Parasegetibacter sp. NRK P23: one gene and its partner. The protein of the gene in region 1 interacts with the protein of each later gene in a pairwise test. Links are inferred from orthologs where the notes say so. Each region holds a gene or a part of one and is shown on either strand. Other genes may lie near its edges. The genes, in order: rpe and eno.

Region 1 (10,287 bases):
TGCCTTACAACGTCTTCTTCGTCCAGCTCAATATGCGCGATGCCATCAATGTGTTTCAGGATGCGGGTGGCTTTATCCAGACCGCTTCGCTGGTTCTTGGGAAGGTCCACCTGTGTGGGGTCTCCCGTTATAATGGCTTTCGCGTTGGCGCCTATACGGGTCAGGAACATTTTCAATTGCAGTTCGTTGGAGTTCTGCGCCTCATCGAGGATGATGAAGGCGTTGTCCAGCGTTCTTCCGCGCATATAAGCCAGCGGTGCAATTTCGATGGTCCTGGTACTCATGTAGTAACCAAGTTTATCGGCGGGAATCATGTCGTCCAGCGCATCGTATAGCGGACGAAGATACGGATCAATTTTTTCTTTCAGGTCGCCGGGTAAAAAACCAAGGCTTTCGCCTGCTTCCACCGCGGGACGTGTGAGGATGATTTTTTTAACGGCCTTGTTTTTCAGGGCGCGTACGGCCAGGGCTACGGCAGTATATGTTTTACCGGTACCCGCGGGTCCGATTGCGAATACAATATCATTCTTATCGCAGGCGGTTACCATGCGTTTCTGGTTGGCCGTCCGGGCGCGTACGGTTTTTCCGTTCGGACCAAATACTAAAATGTCGTTCGGATTTCTTTCTACAAAATTGTCAACGGTCTCGGCATCGTCTCCACCAAGGATCTGTTCAAAATAATTCTCACTCATGTGTCCGTTTCTTTCGAGGTACTGCACAATGAGGTCGATCTTTTCTTTGGCGGTTTCCACTTGTTCAGGGGCGCCGCTGAGTTTGATCTGTGTGCCGCGTGAGAGGATCTTGAGTAGTGGGAATTTCTTTTTCAGGAGGTCCAGCTTTCCGTTGTTGACCCCGAAGAATTCAATGGGGTTCACCGTTTCGAGGTTGATGATCGTGTCTGTCAAGGTGTTCGAATTTTGGTTCACAATTACTGGCGCTGCAAAGGTTCAGTGCAATTTATATGCCTTCAGCAATGAAGGTCATACACTGATAACGCTTCTAACCAAATATAGTTTTTGAACACTATTAGATGCAATTTTAGTTATTAACAGGATGTTGAAAGAAATGTCTGTAAAGCACTGTTATTTAATTCTTAACCGAAATTGTGTAATGCTGTTTTTTAACGTTTACCAGCGCCCCACGAGTTTGATGTTCAGCAACCGGGGTGTGAGCCGGTTGGGAATGGAGAAAACGTTGTTGGAAAAGTCTTTCACCATCTGGTAAGAAATGGTATTCGCCCTGTCGATGAGGTTGAACACCTCGAGGCTGAGCCAGATGTTTTTGAAGTTCCTGAACGGGCTTTTGCTTCTCCTGTTGCTGGCGTCGGTGTCCAGTAAAAGCGCGCTGAATCCCATGTCCATGCGGATGTAGGGTTCAATGATGAGCGCGTTTCTGTACTTCACGCTATTGGGTAAGTTAAAGGGCATATTGCTGCCGTAAATAGCGTTAATGTGCACCTTGAAGTTCTTGTTGGTGGAAAGGTAGTCCTGGAAGAAAAGGCCGAAGGTGATGAAGCGGTCGGTAGGGCGCCTGAACCAGCCTCCGTTCACCAAAGTGCTGTCGGTTGGATTGTTCTGTTCATCCAGTGTGTAGTTGTAATAAGTATCGTTTTCCAGGTTCTCTCTTGTGCGCATGAAACCCAGGCTCACCCAGCTTTCCGCGTCTTTTACGATCTCTCCGAAGAGGCGGGTTTCAAATCCGGCGGCATAGGCTTTTGCGTTGTTCTCTCCTGCGTAACGGATCTTCACGTTCTCCTGGTCGTAGGTAACCACATCGTACAGGTTCTTGTACCATGCTTCGGTGGTAAGGCGGAAGGGACGGTCGTTCCAGGTAAACTGGTAATCCATTCCCGCGCTGACCTGCCAGCTTTTCTGTGCCAGCAGGTCGCGGTTCACGCTGCCATCGGGTCTGCGGAGTTCGCGGTAAAAAGGAGGCTGGTGGTAAGCGCCGAGTGAAGCACGGAAAATAATGTCCTTCTTCCATTCCGGCCTGAACGTGCCCTGCAGTCGTGGCGACAGCAACAGTTCTTTATTGAGTGCGTTGTAATTGAAGCGAAGTCCTGCCTGTAAAGTAAATTTTCCTGAATCTGAAGGGAGAAGATTGTCCTGAAGGTACCCGGTCAGTCTGATGAAATCCAGGTCCGCATTGGAACGGATCGCTTTGTTCAGGGTGAGCGCGCCGGGCTGGTAGGGAAGGGAGTAACCTGCTGAATCCTGCAACTCCCATTCATTCAGTTTGTCGTAGATATTGTATTGCTCAAGGCCAAGTCCCCATTGGATGAAATGTTTTCCTGCATCCAGCGCTCCTTTGTGAGAGAGGTGCAGGTTCTGGAGGTTGAGCCTGTTCCGGGCGAACTGCTGGTAAAGTCCGGCACCAAGGGGATTGGTGATGGAACCAAATTCCGGTTTGCTTTTATCGAATTCTCTTTCTCCAAAAAGATAGGTGCCTGAAATGTCGATGGATTCTTCTTCTTTGTTCTGAAAATAAGAAGCCATCCATTTGAGCCGGAGTTTATCGTTCACGATGCGCTCCGCGGAAATGCCGAGCATATTGGTGGCGTACCGGTCTTTTTCTTTTCCTTCAAAATAAATATCGAGGGCGATGTTGGCGGTGTAGAAGGGACTGAATACCGAGGTGGATTGCTGGCTGAAGGTGGGTTCCAGACTAAACTTTGTTCCAGAGCGGATACCCGTGGCCGATAGTTCCCAACGGTTGTTGGGGCGATACGTCAGGAAAGCCTGCACATCAGAAGAGGAAGGTACGTAATTGCCCTGTGTTTCCTGGCTCGCCAGCAGGTTGCGGTTGCTTCTGTTCCTGGCCCCGGCCAGCCAACTGAGTTTGCCGTTCCTGGAGGCGCCTTCCAGGTGCAGTCCCTGTTCCAGCAGGGAGATGTAAGCGGATCCGCCGCTGCGCGAAGGTTGTTTGTATTTTATATCGAGTACCGAAGAAATTTTATCGCCATATTTCGCTTGGAAACCGCCATTGTAAAATTGTACGCTGCGTGTAAGTTCGGGGTTAATGAAACTCAACCCTTCCTGTTGTCCGCTGCGCACCAGGTATGGTCTGTATACTTCAAAATCGTTGATATAGATAAGGTTCTCATCATAATTGCCACCCCGCACGGAATATTGGGAGGTCAGCTCATTGTTGGAACCTACCAGTATTTTGATAAGGCTTTCAATGCCGCCTGTGGTAGAAGGAAGTATCAACGCGTTTTTAGGGTTAATGCTCACCAATCCCGGTTGATAACGGTCGGCATTGTTGGTGACCACTACTTCTTTTAAAGTATTGGTTTCCCTTTCAAGCTTAATGGTGATCGTTTCCACCTCCCCGGTATTCAGGATGAAATTCTTCTGAAGCGGCTTGTATCCTGTATAAGTAAATACCAGCGCAAAGGCTTTGTTGGAGGGAACGGTCCATTCAAACCGGCCGGAATCATTGGAATTCAATCCGCCGTTCTTTCCCAGCATTGAAATCGAGGCGCCACTCAGCGGATGATCATTCTCATTCAGTATTATGCCTTTTACGGTAGCCGTTTTGTTTTGCGCGACGGCTATTTTTCCTAAAGAAAGCAGGAGGAAAGAAATCAATAAGCAGCGGAAAATAGTGGGGGATAGCATTCAGCGTTGGTTCAGCTAATGGGTTGGGTATTCTTTAAAGCGGCGATGGTGGCCATTGGGTCTTTCGATTTGAAAACGGTGCTGCCAGCTACCAGTACGTCTGCCCCGGCACCCAGTATTTGTGCCGCGTTGTCTTCGGTAACGCCGCCGTCAATTTCGATCAGCGCCGAGGCTTTGCGTTCCTCGATCAGTTTTTTAAGTTGCCTGATCTTTTCTAAGGTATGCGGAATGAATTGTTGCCCGCCAAAACCAGGATTCACACTCATCAGGCAAACCACATCCACATCGTTGATGATATCGGTAAGCAGGTGAATGGGGGTATGCGGGTTAACAGCGATACCGGGTTTCATACCCAGTTGCCGTATCTGTTGAATGTTCCGGTGGAGGTGCGGACAGGCTTCAATGTGTACCGTTAATATATCCGCGCCTGCTTTTTTGAACGCCTCAGCGTATAAACCCGGTTCCTCGATCATCAGGTGAACGTCACAGGTTTTTTGGGTGGTGGTCCTGATCTGTTCAATCACGGGCAGGCCGAAACTGATGTTCGGCACAAATCGCCCGTCCATTACGTCGAGGTGGAACCAGTCTGCTTCTGAAGCGTTCAGCATGTCGCAGGTTTCCTGTAAACGCAGGAAATTGGCGGCAAGCAGGGAGGGAGCGATGATCGGCATTGTATCAGTTTTTGGAGATAATTCGCTGCAATATAATCAGTCGGCGAGTTTCTGCAACGCTTCACGTGCGGCTTTATAGTCCGGATCGAGTCCTATCGCTTTTTTATATTGGTTGGCCGCGGTGGTTTTTTCTCCCATTTCTTCGAGGCATTTGCCCTGCCAATAATAAGCATCGGGATAGCTGTTGGAAACGGTGGCAGCCAGTTGGAACACTTTAAGCGCGTCGCGGTAATTTTTCTGGTTGAACAACAATCGCCCCTTTTCCGTGTAAGACTCCATGAAAGTATGGTCGATATTGATGCTTTGGTTGAAGGAACGGAGCGCCTCCGGCTGATTGCCTTTTTGAAGATGGTATATGCCTTTAATGTAGTAGGGGTCTCCTTTGGGGTTTTGCCGGCTCATGCGTGCGATCAGTGTATCAGACAGTTCCAGCGCTTTGGAGTTTCCTGTAACGGCATACAGGTAAGCCAGGCTAAAAGGCGTTTCGGAAGCAGGTTCTATCCTGTAAGCGGTTTCGTAAGCGAGGATGCCTGCGGTGGTATCTTTCAGTTCCAGCAACAGTTCTCCTTTAAAAAGGTGCAGCGCGGGGTTGAGGGAATCTTTTTGCAGGATGGTGTCCGTTTGGCGGAGTGCTGGCCTCAATTCGCCCTGGCGCCGTAAGCGGGCCGCGAGTTGCATACGGAGGGGGAGAGAATCAGGATAAGAACGGATTTCAGCTTTCAAACGGCTGATCGTATTCTGTTCCGGTTGTTCCTCCTGCTGTTGTCCTCCGGCGGAACCATTGTGCTGGCAGGAACTTCCCGCAAAAAAAGAGGTCATCAGGATAACATATGCGGCGTAACTGAACTTCATCTGCTTCAAAATTTATTGCGGGCCCGAAAACTGAAATTAAACATTCCAGTATTAAACGAACAAAATGCAGAAAAGGTATATTTGCATTTCAATCAACAAATTACGCGTTCTATCTTAATAATTTTCAACTCTTTAAAATTACACGCATGTACACAGGAATGCTCCATTTGCATAGTTTTTTACGCTGGGTGATCCTTCTTTTGCTGGTCATCGCCATCCTCAGAAGTATCGCAGGTATCTCCGGTAAAAAAGCGTTCACGCCAGGTGATAAGAAAACCGGGCTTTTCCTGATGATTTCCTGCGATATTATGTTATTGATCGGATTGTACCTTTGGGCCGTGGGCGATAGTTGGGGGCTGGTGCACATCAAGGCCGAAGGCATGGCTGGTGTAATGAAGAACCCCACCATGCGTTTCTTCGCGGTGGAGCACTTCATCAGCATGATCATCGCCATCGCGCTGGTGCACGTAGGCAAATCCTTCGCGAAGAAGAATATCGCCGACGAAGTGAAGCACAAGCGTTCCCTGCTGTTCTATGGACTGGCATTGCTGGTGATCCTGATTTCCATTCCCTGGCCGTTCCGCGAAATCGGAGCAGGCAGAGGCTGGTTCTGATAAAAAATGTTTCGTTCAATCGTATTTCTTTCCGGCACGGTATTCCGGGAAGAAATACGATTTTGATTTACATCCTACTGTTTTTTCAATAAACAGCTAAATTTTTTGTTGTGGTTCCCTCGAAAAAGATCATAGTAACCATCGATGGCTGGTCCTCCTGCGGAAAAAGTACACTCGCCAAGCAGCTGGCGAAGGAACTGAACTACGTTTATATAGACAGTGGCGCGATGTACCGGGCCGTTACCCTGTATTTTCTGAGGAACCATATCGACTGGACCAGTCCCGTACAGGTGGTAGAGGCCCTGCAAAATATTCACCTGGATTTCCGTTTCAACGAACAAAGCGCCCAGAGCGAAATGTTCCTGAATGACGAAAATGTGGAATACGTGATCCGCGACCTTGTGGTGGCCGAAAAAGTAAGCGATGTGGCTTCCATTAAGGAAGTACGCGATTTCGCCGTGGCCCAGCAACGGAAAATGGGTGCCCGGAAAGGCATTGTAATGGACGGCCGCGACATCGGTACCGTGGTTTTCCCCCATGCCGAACTAAAAATATTCATGACCGCCGATAACGCCATCCGGGTGCAGCGGCGCTTCAAAGAACTCTTCCAGAAGAACCCCAACATCAGCATTGAAGAGGTGAAAAATAACCTCGAAATGCGCGACTACATTGATTCTCACCGCGAAATAAGCCCGCTCCGGCAAGCAGATGACGCCATCGTTATCGACAATACACACCTCACCATGGAGCAACAATTACACAAGGCTTTGCATCTCGTTAACGAAAAATGCGGGTAAAACACTTGCAGGTTTTCAAAATGGCATTTACCTTTGCCTAAGCATTAACACCTATTCGTACCCAAAATCCTCTTAAAAACTCCATCGGTTAATCTGTATGGCTTTTATGGTAAACTTCTACTGAAAAGTAGTGCTGTCCATTTATTGCCCGCGCTTAACCACCTCCAATCTCCGGTTTGAAAAACGGCTTTACCACTGTTCACATACAAACCACAATAAGATGAATAATTTTTACACAAACAACGGCAAAAGCCGTAACGGCATCGTATTGCCTATTCTTTTTGCCCTGATCTCTTTCTTCGCCACTGCCGCGCAGGCGCAATGCCCATCCGGCTCCGTGGCTCCTACCAACTGGGCCACTTATAACAATGGAGATGTAGTTTGTATTTCTTCTTCCTTCACCGGTGGTCTTACCCTTAACAATGGCGCTAAACTGTTCATCTCCAGTACCGGTTCCTTCACCGGACAACTTACCGCCAAACAAGGTTCTATTGTAGAAGTAGCTGTTGGCGGCACATTCAGTCCTTCAGGTCTTTGGGATTTTAAAGGTTCACTGCTCAATTATGGTACCGCGGTACTGAATAGCGCCAGTTTCAAAACCGGTGCAAGCATTCAGAACGAAGGCGCCATCAGCGGAAACAGCCTTCAGTATATGGATGGACCGCTTACTTTCTCCAACGCGGTATGCGGTACCATGAACATGCCTTCCCTCCAGGTGAAGAATAACGTTACTTTCAATAACAATGGCCGTCTTAATATTTCAGGATCTTTTGAAGTGCAGAGTGGCGGGAAATTTAATAACCGCGGTCGCCTTTATGTATCCGGCAGTTCCGTGATCACCGGGAAAGTGTACAACGAATCATGGATGGTGTTGCAGGGTACGAGTTTGAACCCCGGAGATTCTATTGTTAACCTGCACTACCTGGTGTTCAACGGTGGTATCACCGTAGACAAGCCCATCCGAAACGAAGGACTGGTGATGGTGAACGGGTTGGTGAACTTCAATTCAGCGGGTACCCTCCGTCAGACAAATCCTTCCGCGCTTTTCCGCATCTCCGGCGATATGACCCGTGACAACGTGAGCAACACCGGCGGTAACCTTTATGTGGGTGGAACAACCATTCACAACAACAGCCAACTGAACGGCCTGAATGCTTCCAACAAACTGAAAGTAAACAAAAGCATGAATAACCTCGGTTCCAATGTAGTGGTGGATGCCACCATGCCTTTGTACGATACCACCAACTTTGCGGACAGCTATGGAGCTCCGCTCAACTGTCAGGCTGCCGGAGCGCCTACACCTGTTAAGCTGAGTAGCTTTGAAGCCGCGGAGAAAAACGGAAAAGTTTACCTGAAGTGGACCACTGAAATGGAACTGAACCACAGTTATTTTGAAGTGGAATCCGCTACGGACGGAAAGAATTTTACCGCCATCGAAAAGATCGCTGGTAAAGGAAACGCTTCCACTCAGCAACAGTACAACGCCATTCATACGCAACCCGCGGCAGGCTTTAATTTCTACCGCCTTAAAATCGTGGCAACCGATGGTACCGTTGAATACAGCAATGTAGTAAAACTGAACATGGGTTCCTCCCTGAGTGTAGAACAAGTAAAAACCTATCCCAACCCTTTCATCGACCGCATCAATCTTGATGTAAAACTCGACAAAACACAACAGGTACAGGTGCTGCTGGTCGACAACGCAGGAAAAGTAATGCAGTCGAAGAGCATGCAGCTTTCCGCCGGCCGCCATACCGTGGAAGTGCCCAACCTGGCCGCTTACGCCAAAGGTATTTATACCGTGATCCTGCAAACGCAGGAGCAGAAAGTGGCCATGAAACTGATGAAGTAACACTGTGGTTTGTATAAAAAAGAGGGCCGTCGCATTCTTGCGATGGCCCTTCTTGTTATTTGGAAGTTTTATTTTTTTACGAGATTACCGGATCAGTTGTGCCCGGAATCAATTCCCGTACCCTTTCAATCACCTGCTCCACCAAAGCATCAGGGCAGGACGCGCCACTGGTCATGAGTATACGAAGTGGCCTGTTCGCTGGAAGATAATCGGTGGAAAGCAGTTCGCGCGCATGATGAAAATCGTAATGCAGTATGGAAGTATCCGATAATATTTTTGACGCGTCGCTGATAAAATAGGTCGGGAGTTTCTCTTCACAGAGTTCTACAAGGTGAGAAGTATTGGAACTGTTATACCCGCCCACCACAATGGCTATATCCGCGGGTGTTTCCAACATGCCATACACGGCCTGCTGGTTGTCGTTGGTGGCATAACAAAGTGTGTCGCGGGTATCGGCGAATCTTTCGGTGGTGTTTTCGGGTTTCAGATCGAATACTTTCACCATGATTTTTTTCAGGTATTCTGCGATCTCCTGTGTATCGCTGGCCAGCATGGTGGTTTGGTTCACCACGCCGATACGCTGCAGGTCTTTTTCAGGATCGAATCCCGGGGAAAATCTGCCTTCGAAGAGGGTGAAAAAATCTTCTTTAGCACGTTCACCTGTAATGATTTTCCCGAGTTCAATGGTTTCTTTAATGTCTTTTACCACAAGGGTAGGCGTTCCCGCGGCGCTGTGGGAGAAAGTGGCACGGGTCTCTTCATGCCCGGGTTTGCCATGTACCACCACGCTGTAGCCTTTTTCCGCGATCTGGGCGGAACGGTTCCATACTTTCTCCACGAAGGGGCAGGTGGTGTTGTAATGTTCAACGGCTATGCCCATTTCGTGCAACTTGGATTCCATTTCCAGGGTAGTGCCGAAAGCAGGGATCAGCACAATGTCTTCGGCGCTCAGGGTTGAAAGGGGAATCAGTTCATTGCCTTTCGTATCCATCAGGAAGCGGACACCTCTTGAAATAAGGTCGGCGTTTACCTGCGGGTTGTGGATCATTTCACTGAGGAGGTAGATGTTTTTTCCCGGGTTTTCCTCCACCGTACGGAACGCGATCTCAATAGCGTTTTCCACGCCATAGCAGAAGCCAAAATGCCTGGCCAGGTAAATGTGCAGTGGTCCGAAATTGAGCAGGGTAGGCGTGAAGTCTTTCTTCAGCTTATCCTTGCTGCGTCGTTGTTGTTTGATGGACGTAATGAGCGGACTTCTGTAAAAAGCGGGCACATTGAATTGCTTCATCCGTGGAATATATTTTTCTTTACCCTAACGGGAATATTGTTCATTTGTTCGGCCTTACGGCACGCTGCTTGCGAGTGGTAAAGGTACAAAGTTCCCGAAATACATTAATTTAACCGGCAAACACTATCAATGGCTGTTCTTTTTGATCCTCCTTCCTGGGCTTTTTCTGCGAATATTTATGAAGTGAACCTTCGGCAATACACGCCCGAAGGTACCATCCGTGCTTTTATGGACCACCTGCCCCGGCTGGCGGATATGGGCGTTCAGGTGTTGTGGCTCATGCCGGTTACGCCCATCGCGGTGGAAGGAAGAAAGGGTACGCTGGGAAGTTATTACGCCTCGAAGGCTTTCCGGGCGCTGAACCCGGAATTCGGCACCCTGGATGATTTCCGTGCACTGGTGGATAAGGTACACGAACTGGGGATGAAGCTCATCATCGACTGGGTCGCGAACCATACCGGTCTTGACCATGAATGGACCCGTACAAACCCTGATTTTTACCTGTGTGACGCAGCGGGAAATTTCACGGAAAAAAACGGGTGGGACGATGTGATTGACCTCGATTACACCAACCCTGCCCTCGAAGAAGAAAT
Region 2 (10,290 bases), 1.7 Mb from region 1 along the record:
AAAGAGAGTTTCGGGAAAAAAGAGAACTTCAAAATGGTACTCCTGGCACTGTTTGGTGCCACCATGGGACAAGGCGTGATATGGTACACCAGCCAGTTCTACGCACAGAATTTCATTCTGACCGTTTGCAAGGTGGACTATGAGCAGGCCAATACCATCATTGGTATCGCTTTGCTCGCGGCCACGCCATTCTTCGTCATCTTCGGCTCCCTTTCCGATAAATTCGGCAGAAAGAACATCATGCTTACCGGGATGTTCCTGGGTGTGATCAGCTATTTTTCGCTGTTCGGTCAACTCCGTAATATCGCAGATACTACATTGAAAACCGTTGCTTCCAAAACTGCAGTGGCAGCAACAGGCGCCACTGTAACTACCTTCGCCGATGGCGGTTCTCTTACGGAAACGCCGAAAACCGTTGAAGGAACCATCACTTATGTAAAAAACGTGATCCTCTCTTCATCTGATCAGTGGAAAATGACCGGCTGGATCTTCATCATGGTATTGTTTGTAACCATGGTGTATGGCCCTATTGCGGCTTTCCTTGTTGAGTTGTTCCCTACCAAAATCAGGTATACCTCCATGTCGTTACCTTACCATATTGGTAACGGCGTATTCGGTGGACTTGTCCCTTTTATAGGTGTATTGATTTCAACGCTTCCGGGCGCTACGCCACTTTCAGGACTATGGTACCCTGTTGGTGTTGCCGCATTGAGCCTCATCATCGGCTGCCTCTACCTCAACAACCGGATCGATGAAAACGTAAATGATTAAACGAAACATCATGAACCAACTTAAAAAAACGCTTGGCCTGGTATGGATGCTGATCGCTCCGGCCCTTCTTTTCACGCTATTCATAGGAGCGGGCGTATATATTGATCCGAACGGGAAGGCCGAAATCAACCAACCGGTTCCCTGGATCATCATCATCGCCATTTTCTCTCCCATTGCTATTGGCTTCTTCCTTTTCGGATGGTATGCCTGGAAGGGAGAGTATGATAAATTACCAGAAAACTCCGAAGAAGTATAGCGGGAGCGATCACCCTATACTCAGGGACCGCGTTCCCGCGTCCTGCTTTCCATTTCAAAGAGCAGCCGATCGTGTTCTATCAACTGTTTCAGGTCATTTTCCTCCGGCAGGTAGAGCCTGTACTTGCTCGCGAACAGATGACTACTACCGGATAGCACAGAGTATTTCACAACGGTTTCATCTTTCTCCGTGCAGAGAATGATTCCGATGGTGGGATTATCGTCAAGTGCTCTTTTCAGGTCTTCATACATACGCACGTACATATCCATCTGGCCGATATCCTGGTGGGTGAGGCGCCCCTTCTTCAGGTCAATCAGCACAAAACACTTCAGGTAATAATTATAGAATACCAGGTCAACATAAAAGTCACCTGTTTCGGTAGAAAGGTGTTGCTGCCTTGCCACGAATGCGAAACCTTTGCCAAGTTCCATCAGAAATTGGTGCAGGTGTTTGAGCAATGCGGTTTCGAGGTCCTTTTCCGCAGGGACCTGCTCAGCCGATAACCCCAGGAACTCGAAAATGTAAGGGTCTTTGATGAATGCCCGGGCATCAGGTGGCAGTACACCATCTTTTGGGGTTGGGAATGCTTTTATTCTTTCAAAATAACCGCTGCTGATGTTTCGCTCCAGGGTTCTTGAGCTCCAGCCTCCGGAAACGCATTCTTCCATGTAAAAGTTGCGGGCCTTTTCATTTACAACCCTGGAAATCAAACGGTAATGCGTCCAGCTCAATTCGGTCCGCAGTGCGGACCGAATTGGAAATGCCTGATGAAAAGCTTTCATATTTCTCAGGCTTCGCTCGGCGTAGCCGCTTCCGAATTCTCTTTCAAGTTTGCCGGAAACATTTTTCAAAATACGGTCGCTGTACCTGCCCCTTGCTTTCCCTTTCCGCTCCTCTTCCACAATCAACTTCCCTATCTCCCAATATGTTTGGAGCAACAAAACATTCACGGCACGTAGCGTTTTTTCCCTTGCCCCAACAATCAATTCCCTGATCGATCCATACAACTCCTGCTCACTCATCTCTTTCAATTTTTACAAAGTTGCGCCTGATTTTAGGGCTAACATAATTTTCAAAGACAGAAAAACACGGTATCCCTACCGTTTTTTAACGGATGCTATCCGTATTTTCGTAGCAGAAGTAACCAATATGTCAATATCCATCGAGGCAGTCAGCAAGCACTACGGCACACAAAAAGCGGTCAACAACATCTCTTTCTCCCTGAAGCCCGGTGAGATCGTTGGTTTTCTCGGCCCGAATGGTGCCGGGAAATCCACCACCATGAAAATGATGACCGGTTATCTTCAGCCGGATGGCGGAAAAATAACCGTAAACGGCATTTCCGTGCAGGCTCAGCCACTGGAGGTGAAGAAAAAAATCGGTTACCTTCCCGAAGCAAATCCGCTGTATTATGACATGTATGTAAAGGAATACCTTCATTTCATTGCTGGTGTGCATGGATTGGGCAAAAAGACCAAAGAACGCGTAAACGCCGTGATCGCCATGACGGGCCTCACTCCGGAAAGCCATAAAAAAACAGGGCAGCTTTCCAAAGGGTATAAACAGCGGGTGGGACTAGCCGCGGCCCTGATCCACGATCCGGAAGTGCTGATATTGGATGAACCCACATCCGGCCTTGACCCCAACCAGATCATTGAGATCAGGGAAGTGATCCGGAGCCTGGGGCAACAAAAGACCATTCTTTTCAGCACGCATATTCTGCAGGAAGTGGAGGCACTTTGTGAAAGAGTGATCATTATTAATAAGGGAGAACTGGTTGCGGACGCGCCGCTTTCAGACCTGAAAAACACCAATGGCGACCAGCAGCGACTTCGCGTAAATTTTGGCGAACCACTGGAAGCCGAATGGCTGCTCCGCCTCCCGGATACCCTTTCCGCAGAAAAAACAGATGCCCACACCTGGCTGCTCACTACTTCCAGCCCCGAAAAACTCCGGAAGCAAATCCTTGAACTGGCTTTGCAGCACAACCTGAATATCGTTTCTTTGCAAAGCGAAAACGGAAAACTGGAAGACATCTTCCGGGAACTCACTGCTCAAAACAAACCGCAATAAATTAGTCAAAACAAATCAACAACAACATGAGCTACATTGCAGACATTCATGCAAGACAAATCCTGGACAGCCGCGGTAACCCCACCGTGGAGGTTGACGTTATAACCGAAAACGGACACATGGGCCGTGCCGCCGTGCCATCCGGCGCCAGCACCGGTATTCATGAGGCCGTGGAACTGAGAGACAACGACAAAGCCGTTTACATGGGCAAAGGCGTACTCCAGGCCGTGAAGAATGTAAATGAAGTGATCGCTGAACAACTGATCGGCTGGAGCGTGAACGACCAGGCCGGCATCGACAAAAAACTCATCGAACTCGACGGAACCGACAATAAAGGCAAACTGGGCGCCAACGCCATGCTCGCCGTTTCCATGGCAGTGGCCAAAGCCGCAGCCCTCGAAAGCAACCTGCCCCTCTTCCGCTACCTCGGCGGTGTGAACAGCACCGTGCTGCCCATGCCCCTGATGAACATCCTGAACGGTGGCGCACATGCCGATAATAAAATTGATTACCAGGAGTTTATGATCGTTCCGGTTGGCGCGACCTCTTTCAGCGAAGGCCTGCGTTGGGGCGTGGAAATTTTCCACCACCTGAAAAGCGTACTCAAGAAAAAAGGTTACAGCACCAACGTAGGTGACGAAGGTGGTTTCGCTCCCAACATCCAGAGCAACGAAGAGGCCATCGAAACAGTTCTGGCCGCCATCGAAGCCGCAGGCTTCAAACCTGGCGAGCAGATCGGTATCGCACTCGACGCCGCCTCCTCCGAAATGTGGAAAGAAGACGAAAAAGTATACCACTTCCACAAGAGCGACGGCAAAAAACTCACCGTTGACCAAATGGTGCAGTATTGGGTAGAATGGTGCTCCAAATACCCCATCATTTCTATCGAAGACGGCATGGCTGAAGAAGACTGGGATGGCTGGAAAAAACTCACCGACGCCCTCGGTAAAAAAGTACAACTCGTTGGAGATGACCTGTTTGTAACCAATACAAAAATTCTGAAAAGAGGTATCGACAACGGTGTCGCCAACAGCATCCTGATCAAAGTAAACCAGATCGGAACACTCACAGAAACCATCAATGCCGTACAACTGGCCCAGAAAAATGGTTATACCACCATTATGAGCCACCGTTCCGGCGAAACTGAAGATACTACCATCGCCGACCTGGCCGTGGCCCTGAACTGCGGACAAATTAAAACCGGAAGCGCCAGCCGTACCGACCGTATGGCCAAGTACAACCAGTTGATCCGCATCGAAGAGGCACTGGAAGCCAACGCGATCTACCCCAACGGGCAGATCAGGTTCGGCAGCAAATAAACGGAACTGATAAGGGAGAAGGTGTTTCTTTACCGGAACGCTTTCTCTTCTTTCTAAAATCCTCGAAATGAAAATATTAGAACGTATTCCATCCTGGCTGAAGAACAAATACATGATCGCCCTGATCGTGTTCGCCGTATGGGTACTGTTCTTCGACCGGAACGATATCATCACCCAAACAGAAAGACGTTCCGAACTCAGGGACCTACAGCAAAGCAAAGCTTATTACGAACAGGAGATCAGTCTTACCAACAAAGAACTCCGCCAGCTCGACTCTAATCCCGCCCTCCTTGAAAAATACGCCAGGGAGAAATATTTCATGAAAAAGCCAAACGAAGAACTCTTCGTGATGCCAACACCGGAAGCCTCCGTTAAAAAATAGTTATCTGTTGGGCAATATCCCATACTGACCACCGTTAATATACCGGACTATCCTGAAGCTGGACCCTTCAGGAATTTTTGGACATAAATAGGTTTGCCTAATGACCACTTTTACACCCGAGGATTTACTTTTGTTCCTATACAAAGAAAGTTCTCCCGCATTAACAGGCGCCATAGAACAAGCACTCCAGGAAGATTGGACCCTGAGAGAGAAAATGGCCGTGTTAAAAGATGCGCACGAAAGGATGGAGCGCCTGCTAACAGCTCCTAGGACAGCATCGGTATTGAATATACTGAACTACGCCCGTAACACAGAACCCATAACTGCACACGAGTAACCAAACCAATTCCGGTTTTTCAGCTACTTTCGTGGTTATACAGGAATAAAGTATGACCAGGAAGGAAAGATACGAAGGTGTGATCCGCTATTTTCAGGAACACATCCCGCAGGCTGAAACCGAACTTATTTACGACAATCCCTACCAGTTACTGGTAGCTGTGATTTTATCCGCTCAATGCACCGATAAACGCGTTAACCTGACCACGCCTGCTATCTTCAGGCGGTATCCCGACGCGGAAAGTTTATCGAAAGCCAGTGTTGAAGACATTTTCGCCCTCATCAGGAGTATCTCTTATCCCAACAACAAGAGCAAGCACCTGATCGGGATGGCACAAAAACTCATGAACGAGTTCAATGGTGAAGTACCGCTTACCGTAAATGAACTCGTCACACTTCCCGGCGTGGGGCGGAAAACCGCTAATGTAATTACCTCGGTGATCGACCAGCAGCCCAATATGGCCGTGGACACCCATGTGTTCAGGGTTTCCGCAAGGATCGGGTTAACCGTAAACGCAAAAACACCGCTTGCAGCGGAGAAACAGCTTATCAAATTTATTCCTTCCGAACTGGTGCACAAAGCACACCACTGGATTATCCTGCACGGAAGGTATGTTTGTGTGGCAAGAAATCCGAAATGCCACGCGTGCGGCATTACAGAATTTTGTAAATTCTACCAGCAACAAAAGAAAAAACAGGTATCTTCTTAATTCAAGCTGGTTCTATGCTGCAATTGCCGGCCTCTTACATCAGGGAATACAAGAACTTCATCTACGGCCACTACCTCAGTGAGGGCGTGCGCATTACTGTGGGCGTGGTGCTTCCTGCTGTAATTTTCAGCTACTTCGGCGCATTGGAAACGGGCATTGTGGTATCGCTGGGGGCCATGTGCGCCAGCATTCCAGACAATCCAGGCCCTATTCACCACCGGAAAAACGCCATGGTGGTATGTTTCATCCTTACCTCCTGTTGCGCCTTTATCACCGGCGTTGTGGCCTTCTCCCCCGTTTTGCTTGGCGCCTGGGTTGCCGCAGCAGCATTTATATTCTCCATGATCGGCGTATTCAACACCCGGAGCATGGCTATTGGAACGGCGGTGTTGCTGGTGATGGTACTGAATATCGACGAGAAAAGAACTTTGGAGGACGCGGCCATTCACGCGGCCTACATCTTCGGGGGCGGATTGTGGTACACGCTCTTGAGTCTTGGACTATACAGCATTCGGCCCTATAAACTCACCCAGCAGGCCATGGGCGATTGTATTCAGGCCACCGCCAATTACCTGCACGCCAAAGCCGCGTTCTACAGCAAAAATGTGGATTACGACGCCGCTTATAGAAAATTACTGGAAGAACAAATCATCGTGCACGAGAAGCAGGACCTCGTAAGGGAAATGCTTTTTAAAAGCCGCGATATCGTGCGGGAGTCCACACCGCAAGGCAGAATTCTCGTGATGATCTTCCTCGATGTGGTGGATCTTTTTGAACGCGCCATGACCTCCCACCAGGATTACCGCGCCCTCCACCAGGCTTTCGATCAGCATGCCATTCTCCACCATTACCAATCCCTGATCTATCAGTTAACAGATGAACTGGATAGAATAGGAATCGCACTCAAAAGCGGTTTCCCTTCCACGCCTACCGATCTGCTGTCCAAAAAAACGGAGAAAGTGAACCAACTCTTCTTTCAGCTCCGGGATGAACACCGTACCGCTGAAAACGTGGAGGCATTTATTTCACTCAGGCACATCCTCGACAGCATTGAAGACATTGCCGGCAGAATCTACACCCTGCACCAGTACACCACTTTCGACCCCGCACTCAGCAAGCAATTCAAAGAACCGGATTACGATCGCTTCGTTACCCACCAGGCCATCGACCTGCGGTTGCTGCTGTCCAACCTCACCTTGCAGTCCAACACTTTCCGGCATGCCGTCAGGGTGAGCGTGGCCACTTTCGCAGGTTACCTTATATCGCTGATCCTTCCGTTCGGACACAGTTATTGGATATTGCTCACCATCATCGTGATCCTGAAACCCGCTTACAGTCTTACCAAGAAAAGAAACGGGGAACGACTGATCGGCACCATTGCCGGAGCGGCCATCGGTTTACTGCTGTTGTATTTCATCCAGGATAAAAACATCCTGCTGGCCATTATGATTTTCCTGATGATCGGAACATTCAGTTTCATGCGCGCTAAATACCTGCTGAGCGTGGTGTTGATGACACCATATATCCTCATACTTTTTCACCTGCTCTTCCCGGGAGACTTCAGAACCCTGCTCACGGAAAGAGTAATCGATACGGCCATTGGTTCCGCCATCGCGTTCCTCGCGAATTATTTCCTGGTACCTGCCTGGGAATACACACAGATCAGACAGTATATGATCCGCGCCATCCACGATAACCGGGAATATTTTAAAGTGATCGCCGGCGCATTTGCCGGGAAGCCTTATACCAATACGGAATACAAATTATCCAGGAAGAACGCGTTCGTATCACTCGCCAACCTTACCGATGCCTTTAACCGGATGATGTCGGAACCCGTGCACCAACAAAAGAACAGCAAGGAAATGCACCAGTTCGTAGTGCTCAACCATGTGCTCACTTCACACATCGCTACCGTATCCTACTATGCGCAGCCATTGGCGCAACAATACCAGAAACCGGTATTGCAGCAACTGACCACAGCATTGAACCATCAACTGGAAGACATTGAAAAGAAACTGAACGGCGTTCCCATCAATAAACAACTGGCGGAGGATGCTTCTCCCACCCAACAGGCATTGAAACAGTTGAACCATGAAGTGATGCAACTGAAGCAGGAAAGAAGTATAGAACTGGGGAAAGGTGTGGCGGATAGCCCGGTGCGGAAAACACTATCTGAGTATAAATCCATCGCCGACCAGTTCATCTTCATCGCCCGTACCGTGGAGGAGTTGGGTAAGAATGTGGGTGGACATACCGGTGCCCCCGCTACAGAGATGGCACCCGCAGCCCACCCTTAAGGTTGAACAAATGCGTCCAACCAAAGCGGGCTTCGAGCCGCTGAATGGCGATACCGCTCCTGATGCCTTTTCTGCAATAAACAATCACGGGAACATCTTGCGGAATCTCGGTATACCGTTGCATGATTTCTCCCAGCGGAATCCATATTCCACCAATATTGTACGCGTCTCTTTCTGCTGCTTCGCGCACATCCAGTAAAGCGAATGGTTCACCTTTCTGCTCCAGCGCCTTCCATTCCTCCCAACTCAGCTCTTTCATCAGTCAAGGTCCTGGTTGATGCGGGTGAGTCGCAGGTTACTTACGGGAGACACGATGAGCGGGAATTTTTCGATCACCACATTAGAGGTATCGAGCCCGAAGCCGCGTTCTTCCGACAAACTGATCTCTTTGATCCAGAAATACAGTTTCATGATAATGCGCTCGAAGAACGGCAGTTCGTTGTCCTGGGAAAGGTATTTCTCCATCACAATAAACTGGAAATCGCCCACCACATTGTTCTTCTCCAGGGATTCGTAGCGGCTGGTGATGTTCACTTCCTTGTTCTTCACCAGGTCTTCCACCACTTTCCGGAACATGAGGTTGATGCGTTGCTGTACGCGGAAACCGAGCCTGAACTCCACGCGGATAATGTCGTTGGGAATGATATGGTCCACGGAATATTCGCAGGTATAGGGGTCATCGAGCGTGTCTACGTGTACGAACCAGTAAATATCGGAGCGTTTGGGTTTTCTGTTGAGAATCGAATAAATAATCTTGTGCTCAATCTCCTTAGGATTATTCGCCGAAGTGAGGTACACCAGGTGTGTGGCGTATTTGGGAACGGATTTATCGTTACTCAGTTCCTGGATCATGGGAATATACTGGTCGAGGCGTACAAATTCCACGTAACGGTTCTTAATTTTCCGGGAGCGGTACCAGGTGTACATAATGAGGAACATCACACCGCCGATCATCAGCGTAATATAGCCGCCATGTGTGAATTTGATGAGGTTGGCCACCAGGAAAGACGATTCGATCACGATATATACCACGAGAAAAAGATAGATCAGAAAGGCGGGCACTCTTTTGGAAACGAGGTAGTTGGCGAAAAGAATAGTGGTAGAAAGCATACACAGCGTGATGGCGAGTCCATAAGCCGCTTCCATACTGGAAGAACGCTGAAAATACAGCACCACGCCGCAACAACCGAGGTACAGCAATATGTTCACACCCGGTATAAAAAGCTGTCCTTTTTCTTCTGAAGGATAGTTCACCTTCATGCGGGGCCAGAGGTTGAGCCGCATGGCTTCCGAGATCAGGGTGAAGGAACCTGAGATCATGGCCTGGCTCGCGATGATGGCAGCGGAAGTCGCAATCACGATACCGATGATCACGAACCATTGGGGCATCAGGTCGTAAAACGCGTTCAGTCCCAGGGCATCATTCACGAATTTGCCGTTGTGGTGTGAAAGCAGGTTGGCCGCCTGACCAATATAGTTAACGAGCAAACAGGTTTTCACAAATATCCAGGAGATGCGGATATTCCCTCTTCCGCAGTGCCCAAGATCCGAATACAGCGCTTCAGCACCTGTGGTACATAGAAATACGGCGCCCAGCACCCAGAAACCGGCGGGATACGTAACGAGGAACTGAATGGCGTAATGCGGGCTGAAAGCTTTTAGCACGGAAAGATCATCTGCGAAATGGTAGATGCCCAAACCCGCCAGCATAAGGAACCACAAAGACATGATGGGTCCGAAGAGGCGCCCGATGGAATGCGTTCCGAATTGCTGCATGAAAAAGAAAAGCGTCAGGATACCCAGTACGATATATACGATGGTCATCCTTTCGATATCGTGCAGGGCGGGAATCTGTTTAAGGCCCTCAATGGCAGAAGTAATCGAGATGGGTGGGGTAATAATGCCGTCCGAAAGCAGGGCAGCCCCGCCGATCATGGCCGGGATCACCAGCCATTTTTTTCGTCTACGCACCAGGGCGTACAGCGAAAACGTTCCGCCTTCCCCCTTGTTATCGGCCCGGAGGGTGAGGATCACGTACTTGACGGTGGTTTGAAGCGTGATGGTCCAGATGATGCAGGAAAGGCTCCCCAGGATCAGGTCTTCTGAAATTACTTTCTCGTTGATGATGGCGTTGAAAACGTAGAGA

Evidence for each region.
Region 2: the proteins of rpe (region 1) and eno interact in binary tests that used the Escherichia coli proteins (3 or more experiments, as listed by UniProt). The link is inferred for Parasegetibacter sp. NRK P23 from one-to-one orthologs.

The regions. Positions count from the first base shown.
Region 1 is NZ_JAMDLG010000001.1:2,543,425-2,553,711, reverse strand. What follows is about bases 2,462-5,253. They hold rpe (ribulose-phosphate 3-epimerase), read right to left. Parts: upstream 4,292-5,253; coding sequence 3,632-4,291; downstream 2,462-3,631. Other genes in these bases: M4J38_RS10365 (lipopolysaccharide assembly protein LapB), read right to left, coding at 4,328-5,143; M4J38_RS10375 (TonB-dependent receptor), read right to left, coding at 2,462-3,620. Also shown: M4J38_RS10380 (PhoH family protein), read right to left, coding at 1-905; more of M4J38_RS10375, read right to left, coding at 1,128-2,461; M4J38_RS10360 (hypothetical protein), read left to right, coding at 5,290-5,757; cmk ((d)CMP kinase), read left to right, coding at 5,868-6,554; M4J38_RS10350 (T9SS type A sorting domain-containing protein), read left to right, coding at 6,775-8,406; M4J38_RS10345 (4-hydroxy-3-methylbut-2-enyl diphosphate reductase), read right to left, coding at 8,483-9,694; M4J38_RS10340 (alpha-amylase family glycosyl hydrolase), read left to right, coding at 9,824-10,287. UniProt on the Escherichia coli protein: Catalyzes the reversible epimerization of D-ribulose 5-phosphate to D-xylulose 5-phosphate.
Region 2 is NZ_JAMDLG010000001.1:798,426-808,715, forward strand. The notes cover bases 2,478-5,272. They hold eno (phosphopyruvate hydratase), read left to right. Parts: upstream 2,478-3,126; coding sequence 3,127-4,419; downstream 4,420-5,272. Other genes in these bases: gldA (gliding motility-associated ABC transporter ATP-binding subunit GldA), read left to right, coding at 2,478-3,100; M4J38_RS03230 (septum formation initiator family protein), read left to right, coding at 4,487-4,801; M4J38_RS03235 (hypothetical protein), read left to right, coding at 4,902-5,138; nth (endonuclease III), read left to right, coding at 5,191-5,272. In the rest of the region: M4J38_RS03205 (MFS transporter), read left to right, coding at 1-771; M4J38_RS03210 (DUF6814 family protein), read left to right, coding at 782-1,027; M4J38_RS03215 (YhcG family protein), read right to left, coding at 1,048-2,049; more of gldA, read left to right, coding at 2,177-2,477; more of nth, read left to right, coding at 5,273-5,847; M4J38_RS03245 (FUSC family membrane protein), read left to right, coding at 5,862-8,144; M4J38_RS03250 (rhodanese-like domain-containing protein), read right to left, coding at 8,113-8,403; M4J38_RS03255 (KUP/HAK/KT family potassium transporter), read right to left, coding at 8,403-10,290. UniProt on the Escherichia coli protein: Catalyzes the reversible conversion of 2-phosphoglycerate (2-PG) into phosphoenolpyruvate (PEP). It is essential for the degradation of carbohydrates via glycolysis.